2 regions of the Micromonospora sp. C97 genome follow, and region 2 is predicted to be linked to the other one. Evidence: riboswitches for the same ligand, from Rfam matches in the RefSeq annotation. Region 2 holds a riboswitch; the other holds the start of a gene.

Region 1 (4,208 bases), on a different contig from region 2:
GCTTGCTGAAAATCGGGGCGTCCGAAGCGCCGGGATACCGCGGTTTCACGGAAACCGAGTTGATCATGCGGGGTGCCGGCGGCGGGCGTACGTACAGCCCGGTGTCGGCTCCGTGAGGACGGAGCCGACACCGATGATCTTCCAGTCGTGGTCAGGCGGCCGTGCACTGGACGTCACGGCTGAGGCGGGTCGGGCGCGTCGGCGGGACGGCCAACGGGGTGGCCACCGCCGACGGGGCGTTTGGGTCGAGCCAGACCCGCACGGCCGGCCGACCCGGCGCGAGGCCGGGAACGCCCGCGATGTGCTGCTCACGGCGGGTAAGCATCGCCACGTCGATGGTGAACTCGAAGAGCCGCCAGTCGACCTGCGGCTCGGCGCGGGCGCTCTGCGCCAGCTGCGCCACCCGGACCGGATCGGTCACCGGACGGGCCCGCCCTGCCACGTATGCCTCGTCGTCGCTCTCCTCGGCCGGGAACGAGTGCAGCGCGTAGCGGCCGTCCCGTTCGAGGTCACGGCGCTTGGGCGAGTCGATGATGAAGCAGAACAGCCCCTCGGCGGTGATGACCGGGGAGACCGGATGGACGCGGGGCCCGCCGTCGGCGCGGACCGTGGCCAGATAGCCGAAGCCCGGCCCGTACTGCTGGAGGAGAACGCGGATCCCGTCGGCGAGTCGGGGCTCGTCGGCGGCGAATTCGGACCAGGAAGCCATGTGAGCATTCTATCGAACAAATGTACGAGCAGCGACCTCGACGCGCTGGTCACCGGCACCGAATCCGGGCACTTTCGGCAACGCGGCTATGGTGGTCCGATGCTGCTCTCCGACCGCGACCTGGTCTCCGAGATCAAGGCCGGCACGCTGGGCCTGGAGCCGTTCGAGCCCACCCTGGTCCAACCGTCCAGCATCGACGTCCGACTCGACCGGCTGTTCCGGGTCTTCAACAACCACCTCTACACCCACATCGATCCCGCCATGCAGCAGGACGACCTGACCTCGGCGGTCGAGGTCCCCGACGGTGAGCCCTTCGTGCTGCACCCCGGGGAGTTCGTGCTCGCCTCGACGCTGGAGGTCATCTCGCTGGGTGACCAGCTCGCCGGCCGACTGGAGGGCAAGAGCTCCCTGGGCCGGCTCGGGCTGCTCACCCACTCCACCGCCGGCTTCATCGACCCGGGCTTCTCCGGTCACGTGACGCTGGAACTCTCGAACGTGGCGAACCTGCCGATCACCCTGTGGCCCGGCATGAAGATCGGGCAGCTCTGCATCTTCCGGCTCTCCTCGCCGGCCGAGCACCCGTACGGCTCGGTGGTCTACGGCTCGCGCTACCAGGGCCAGCGGGGGCCGACGCCGAGCCGCGCCTGGCAGCACTGGCGCACCTGGCCCACCCGCTGAACCACGACGACGAGGGCCCGCCGCGACGGATCGCGGCGGGCCCTCTCGTCACCCGGGTCAGCCCGGTCGGCCGTAGCTGTGGATCGGGCCGTCGTCGACCTTCTTCATCTTGACCGGTTGACCGGCCTGCGAGGCGTGCACCACCCAGCCGCCGCCGACGTACATGCCGACGTGGTGGATGTCGCTGTAGTAGAAGACCAGGTCGCCGGGGCGCAGGTCGCCCCTGCTGACGTTCTTCGTGACGCGGCTCTGCGCGGCGGCGTTGTGTGGCAGCGACACGCCGGCCTTCGCCCAGGCGGCCAGCATCAGCCCGGAGCAGTCGTACGAGTTCGGACCCTCGGCACCCCAGACGTAGGGCTTGCCGATCTGGGCGCAGGCGAACTTGACAGCGGTGCCCGCGCCGCCGCCGGGGTAGCTGCCCGGGCAGGGCGCCGGGCGCAGTGGGCCACCGCCACCGTTGCCGTACACCTTGAGGCGCAGCTTCTGCAGGCGGTCGATCTCTTCGTTGATCTGCTTCTTCTTCGCCGCCAGCTGAGCTTCGGTGCGGGTCAGCTGGGCCACCATCTCGTCCAGCGGCGCCTTCTGCGCGGCCAGCTGGTCGCGCAGGTCGGCGACCTCGCGTACGTCCTTCTGCTGGTTGTGCGCGAAGCGGTCGAGCATCTCGAGCTGGCCGACCACCTCGCTGGGCGACCGGCTGCCCAGCACCGCGTTGACGGTCAACACGTTCTCACCCTTGTAGGCGCGTACGGCCAGGGCGCTGACCTTGTCCATCGCGGCGTCGACCTGGCGCTCCAGCGGGGTGATCCGGGCGGCCAGCGCGTCGGCCTGCTTGCGCTTCGCGGCGAGGTCGGCGCGGGTGGCGTTGTGCCGTTCGATGATCGGTTCGAGCTTGTTCCAGTCGGCGTCGATCTGGCGCTCGATCTCGGCGACCGACGGGTCGGCGTGGGCCGCCGTGGCACTGCCGGTCAGGACGACGGCGACGCCGGCCAGGGCGGCGAGTGCGGTGGTGAAGCGGGACCAGCGTGGGCGCGGCACGATCGACGTCGGGCCGGCTGATGCCGACCGCTCGGACGACGGCCGCGGGGCATGGAGTGCCACCGGGGTTCCGTACTCCTTCTTCCTGACCGCCTACCGGGTTAGCTGACGGGTTCGGGCGGGAAGTCGGCGCCCTACCGCAGTGGCTGCGGATTCACCCCGAGGGACCTGGGTCCCCGGTTCGCTCGGAAACGACTCGGCGGTGTCGGTCCGTTACCGCCCGGGCTGGGCGGAGCTGCTGTCGGCCCGACGAATGACCAGAGTAGAGACGCTTGTTACCGATCCGCAACCCGCACGGCCGTGACACTCCGTACCGATTGGACGAGGTCACCGACCGTGTGTGAAGAATTCTTTCCCCACGCTTCGATAGATGGAAAGGTATTGACCTGACCTCCCGGACGGCGCGATGGTGACCTGACCTCACTCCGCGAGAATCTAGGGGGTTCGATGCACCATCCAACCCTGTCGACGGGCTGGCGCGCACTGCTCGCCGCCGCCGTGGTCGCCGCCGCCACCACGGTGCCACTCTCCGTCGGCCCGGCCGCCGCCGCGTCCACCACCGACCGTCAGCAGCAGTACGCCGCCGCGGCCACCGAGTACGGGGTGCCGACAGTCGTGCTGCTCGCCGTCTCCTACCTGGAGTCCCGCTGGGACACCAACGCCGGCGCACCGAGCACCAGTGGCGGCTACGGCCCGATGCACCTGACCGACGCCCGGCACGTGGCCGCCCTACCCGGGCGCGGTCACCACGACGCCGGTGCCGAGGACCCGCGCGGCGACGACTCGCGTCCCGCCCGGGTGCCCGCGCCCCGACCGGTCGAGGCCCCCGCGCCGTCCACCGCCGCGTTGCAGACCGTGGACGCCGCCGCCACGCTGACCGGCGTCGCCCCCGAGGCACTGCGCACCGACGCGGGCCTCAACATCCGGGGTGGGGCGGCGCTGCTCAGCGCGTACCAACGGGAGCTGGACGCCCCGGTCGGCGCCGACACCAACCCGGCCGCCTGGTACGGCGCGGTGGCCCGCTACTCCGGCGCGGACAGCGCCGACGCCGCCGCGGCCTTCGCCGACGAGGTCTTCACCACCATCGGCGCGGGCCAGTCCCGGGTGACCGACGACGGCCAGCGGATCACCCTGCCGGCCCGCGCGGTACGGCCCGAGCGTTCCTGGTTGGACCGGCTGGGCCTGCGCCGGCTGGCCCGCCCGGACGGGGTGGAGTGCCCCCGCACCATCTCGTGCGAGTGGATCCCGGCACCCTACGAGGCGTTCGGCGACGGGGACTACGGCAACCACGACCTCTCCGACCGGCCCGCCCGGCAGAAGATCGAATACATCGTCATCCACGACACCGAGGCGAGTTGGGCGACGACCCTGCAACTCGTCCAGGATCCGACCTACGTCAGCTGGCACTACTCGCTGCGCTCGGTGGACGGGCACATCGCCCAGCACGTGAAGACCAAGGACGTCGGTTGGCACGCCGGCAACTGGTACGTCAACGCGAAGTCGATCGGGCTGGAACACGAAGGCTTCGCGGCGCAGGGGACCTGGTACACCGAGGCGATGTACCGGACCTCGGCGAAGCTGGTCCGGCACCTGGCGCTGCGGCTGGGCATCCCACTGGACCGCCAGCACATCATCGGCCACGACAACGTGCCCGGTACCGTCGCCTCGACGGTGCGGGGAATGCACTGGGATCCGGGGCCGTACTGGGACTGGACGCACTACTTCGACCTGCTGCACGCACCCCGACTGGACACCGGCACCCCGGCCACCGGGCTGGTCCGCATCG
Region 2 (4,208 bases):
TTCGGTGACCCCGACCTCGGCCGCGACGTCGCGTAGCCGGGCGGTGGGATTGCGGGCGATGGCCAGCAGGACGTGCCCGTGATTGGTGAGGAACGTCCAGTTCCGCCCGCCGTCGGTGTCGCCCGTCACAGTGCTCGCCATCGTTGACCGCCCTTCCGGATGTCCGCCTGCTCGCGGAGAGTCTTGTCCGCCCCGCCCTGGGAGGGTTGCCCAGGGGGCGACCGGGGTCAACGTATGAAATCTAAATCACGCATACCTTGACGCATCTTAGCGTGCGTGTGACGGTGGAGCGCGACTGAGCGCCCGCCGCCCGGTCGGCGGAAAGTCGGTCTGACCAGGTGAGATGCGTCGAGACGAGGTGCGGGATGAGTCATGCCGGGAACGCCGGTGGTCAGCCGGGTACGCAGCGGACCACCGATCGAGCGCCAGTGCTCAGTGAGCCGAGCCGGGCGTACGCCGAACTGGTCGCCGGCAATCGACGCTTCGTCGGCGGCGCGCCACACCATCCCAACCAGGACGCCGGGCACCGGGCCGCCGTCGCCGACGGGCAGCACCCGTTCGCGGTGATCGTCGGCTGCTCCGACTCCCGGCTGGCCGCCGAGATCATCTTCGACCGCGGGTTGGGTGACCTGTTCGTGGTCCGCACGGCCGGGCACACCGCCGGCCCGGAGGTGCTCGGCAGCGTCGAGTACGCGGTGACAGTGCTCGGCACTCCGCTGGTGGTGGTGCTCGGTCACGACCTGTGCGGTGCGGTGCAGGCCGCCCGGGAGTCCGCCGCGACCGGCACCGCGCCGAGCGGCCACCTGGGCGCGGTGGTCGACGCCGTGCTGCCCAGCCTTCGCCGGGCCGAGGCTGAGGGCGTGGACGACATCGACGGCATCGTCGACATCCACATCGCACAGACCGTCGAGACGTTGCTCGGGCAGTCCCCGGTGCTGGCCGACGAGGTGGCCCGGGGGCGGTGCGCGGTGGTGGGGATGTCCTACCGGCTGGCCGCCGGGGCGGTACGCCCGGTTGCCGCCGTGCCGGCTGGCTTCGCGACGCTGGACACCCCGGCCGACCCGGCTGCCCCTGCCACCGTGTGACATGACGAGGGCCGCTCCGCGTCACGCGGAACGGCCCTCAACCGGGGTCGTACGGGTCAGAGCAGCGACATGTGGACGTGGTCGGTGTGGTTCGACGGCCCGCTGTACGAACTCCAGCCGGTGGCCGGGAACCAGATCTGCCGGTTCCAGATCACGTAGTAGATGCCGAGCCGGTCGGCGTTACGGATGAGGAACGCGGCGACGTTGTTGCCGTACGTCCGGGTGTCGTTGTTGTGCCACGGGGAGAAGCCGCTCTTCTGCAGCGACCAGTCGCAGGCGCGGCCCTTCGGGTGCTCCCACGGCCCGCCGGGGCGGTAGCAGCCGACGAACCGGTTGAAGCCGGCCCGCTTGACCTCCTTGTACGCGTGCAGCGTGCGGGGGGTGACGCAGCCGGACGTGGTGGGGTCGTTCTCGCTGCACGACTGGGGCTTCCAGTCGCCGTCGGCGGTGCGACCCGGGCCGATCTTCGCGACCGGGGAGGTGGCGTCCACCAGGCCGCCGGTGAAGCCCTTGCCGCCGACGAGGGAGAGCGCCTTGTCGGCCTCGCTCTTCCGCTTCGCCATCAGGGCGGTCTGCTTCTGCTGCTCGCGGACCTCGGTGTCGAGGGCCAGCTTGGCCTGCTCGGCGCGGGCCTTCACCTCGTTGACCTCGGAGAGCTTCTTCTCGTTGACCATGTTCATCTCGTCGAGCACCGCGGCGCGCTGGACGAACGAGTCGGGGGCGTCGCTCTCCAGCAGCATCGCGATCGCGCCGATCCGGCCGGTCCGGTAGGCCTGGGCGGCGATCTGCCCGACCTGCGGGGCCAGTGCGGCCAGGTCGGCGTTGGCCCGGTCGACCTCGGCCGCCAACTCGCTCTGCCGCTTCTTGGATTTGTCCAGCTTGGACTTGGCGGCGGAGTAGTCGCGGTTGGCCTGCTCGATGACGTCGTTGAGCAGCTTGGGCTCGCCGTCCTCCTCGTGCCCGGACGGTGTGGGGTTCGTCGGGGCGGCGTGCGCCGGGAGTGGCCCGGCGAACACGGTCAGTGCGGCGATCACGGCCACCACGGGTGTCAACCAGCGGCGTAGGGGTGCCGTCACAATGTTCCCTTCCGTCGACCGCCGACCGGGTTAGCTGACGGGTTCGGGGCGGAAGCGGCCCCTACCGCTGACGCGGATTCACCCCACGTACCTGGGTCCCCGGCTCGCCGGTTGGCGATTGGGCGGTGGCACCGCAGGCGCCGCTTCGCGCCTTCATCGGTGACCGGCAGCGAGGTTACCCGAGAGTCGACCGGCTGAGCTACGCCTGGATGCCGACCAAAAGCGTCATTTCGCCATAGCGTTGAGTGACCAGTGACGTGGTTCTCAGGGTGGTTGCCCGATCTGGTCACGCTGAGGAGTGTCACCATGCCGTATCCGTGCTCCTGTTCGACTCCGGCCACCGGTCGGCGGCCTCGGGTGGGGGTGCGGCCCGCTGCCGGTCCGGCTCGTTGGAGCCGGCCGTTCGCGGTGAGCTGAGGGCGGCGAGTGCCTCGCTGCGGTCCGGCTGGGGGCGCGCGGCGGGAGCGTCGGCCGGCGGCACGGCGTCGGTACGCCCGGCGGCGGTCACCACCGCGGCCAGCCCGGTGGTCAGCGGCACGGCGGCGATCAGACCGAGGGTGGCGACCGCGCTACGGACGATCTCCTGGGCGAGGAACTCACTGGTGAGGATCTGCCCGATCGGTCGCGCGTCGGCGGTGAGCAGGAGCAGCAGGGGCAGCGACGCGCCCGCGTACGCCAGAACGATGGTGTTGACAGTGGAGGCGATGTGCGCGCGGCCGACCCGGGTGGCCGCCCGGTACAGCTGCAACCGGGTGAGGCCGGGGTTGGCGTTGGCCAGTTCGGTGACGGTGGCCGCCTGGGTGACCGTCACGTCGTCGAGCACCCCGAGCGATCCGATGATGATCCCGGCGAGCAGCAGTCCGTGCAGGTCGACGTCGCCCTGGAACATCGACAGGGTGGTGGCGTCTTCGCTGCCGAAGCCGGTGAGGTGGGTGGCGGCCGTGGCGATGGTGGCGAGTACGCCGGTCAGCACCAGGCTGCCCAGGGTGCCGAGCACGGCGACCGAGGTCTGTGCGGTGACCCCGTGCGTCAGATAGAGCACCACGAACATGATCAGGGCGGCGCCGACCACCGCCACCAGCAGGGGTGACCTGCCGGCACCGATACCCGGCAGCACGAAGGTGAGCAGGATGGCGAAGCTGGCGGCCAGTCCGGCGAGCGCTGCCAGACCCCGCCACCGACCGAACGCGACGATCGCGGCCGCGAAGACCACCGCCAGCCAGATCATCGGGGTGCCGCGTTGGTGCTCGGCGATGTTCCAGTTGCTGGTGCTGGGATCGGTGGGATCGGTCAGCTCGACCAGGATGACCTCGTCGCCGACCTCGACCCGGGGTGCGCCGGGACCGTCCGGCACCGGCGTCCGTACCTGCTGGCCGGCGGTCGGCCCGTCGTCCACCCGGACGTCGACGGTGCCGCACCGTCCGTTGCCGACCCTCGGGGTGCCCTCGGGGACCGACGGCGCCGGCGGGCACGGCTCGTTCACCACCCGGGTGACAGTGCCGGGGTAGCGCGGCACGTCAGCGCCGCCGTCGGTCTGCGGTGACCCGCCGCGCGGCCAGAGCAGCACCGCGGCGAGCACGGTGGCGACGAAGAGGGGTACCACCGTCACGACGAGGATCCGTCGCACCCTCGGTGGGGCGGACGGAGCCGGGCGGGTGTGGTCGGAACCCAAGGCGAGACTCCCAACGATCCGGTGCGGGGTACGGGTCAGCGAGCCGGGCGGTTCACCGTTTCGGTGGAAACGCGGCGGTCGGCGGGACGATTCGCTGCCTGACGACCGCTTGATCACGGACGGTCAGTGCTCGGCCCGGCCGGTCGGAGCCGACGTCACGTCGTGGCGGCGACAGTGCCCGACTGTGCGGCGGCATCCGGAGGGCCATCGGGGGAGATGCTAGCCAGCCGGTGGCGGGGTCGCAGGTCGTGGCGGAGTGTCGGTGGCCGAATCGCTCGCGTGGCGGCCCTCGGACCGGCATGTTGGAGCTATGCCCGCTCCGTCGCCGTCCGACCCCGACCATCGGCACGCCGGACCGGTGCCGCACGAGAGGCC

The links. Region 2 has a riboswitch for cyclic di-AMP ahead of KBX26_RS06495 (hypothetical protein). Riboswitches for the same ligand answer to the same signal wherever they lie in the genome.
Region 1: another riboswitch for cyclic di-AMP. It lies ahead of KBX26_RS33070 (NlpC/P60 family protein); the one in region 2 lies ahead of KBX26_RS06495 (hypothetical protein).

What each region holds. Positions count from the first base shown of each region.
Region 1 is NZ_JAGPXU010000019.1:42,038-46,245, reverse strand. Features, by position in the region: gene KBX26_RS22460 (pyridoxamine 5'-phosphate oxidase family protein) at 152-709, opposite strand; gene dcd (dCTP deaminase) at 809-1,387, shown strand; gene KBX26_RS33070 (NlpC/P60 family protein) at 1,445-2,485, opposite strand; cyclic di-AMP (ydaO/yuaA leader) riboswitch at 2,499-2,634, opposite strand; gene KBX26_RS22445 (N-acetylmuramoyl-L-alanine amidase) at 2,870-4,208, shown strand, end outside.
Region 2 is NZ_JAGPXU010000003.1:31,404-35,611, reverse strand. Features, by position in the region: gene KBX26_RS06505 (MarR family winged helix-turn-helix transcriptional regulator) at 1-141, opposite strand, end outside; gene KBX26_RS06500 (carbonic anhydrase) at 366-1,085, shown strand; gene KBX26_RS06495 (hypothetical protein) at 1,142-2,161, opposite strand; cyclic di-AMP (ydaO/yuaA leader) riboswitch at 2,166-2,296, opposite strand; gene KBX26_RS06490 (YibE/F family protein) at 2,463-3,833, opposite strand; gene KBX26_RS06485 (copper-translocating P-type ATPase) at 4,144-4,208, shown strand, end outside.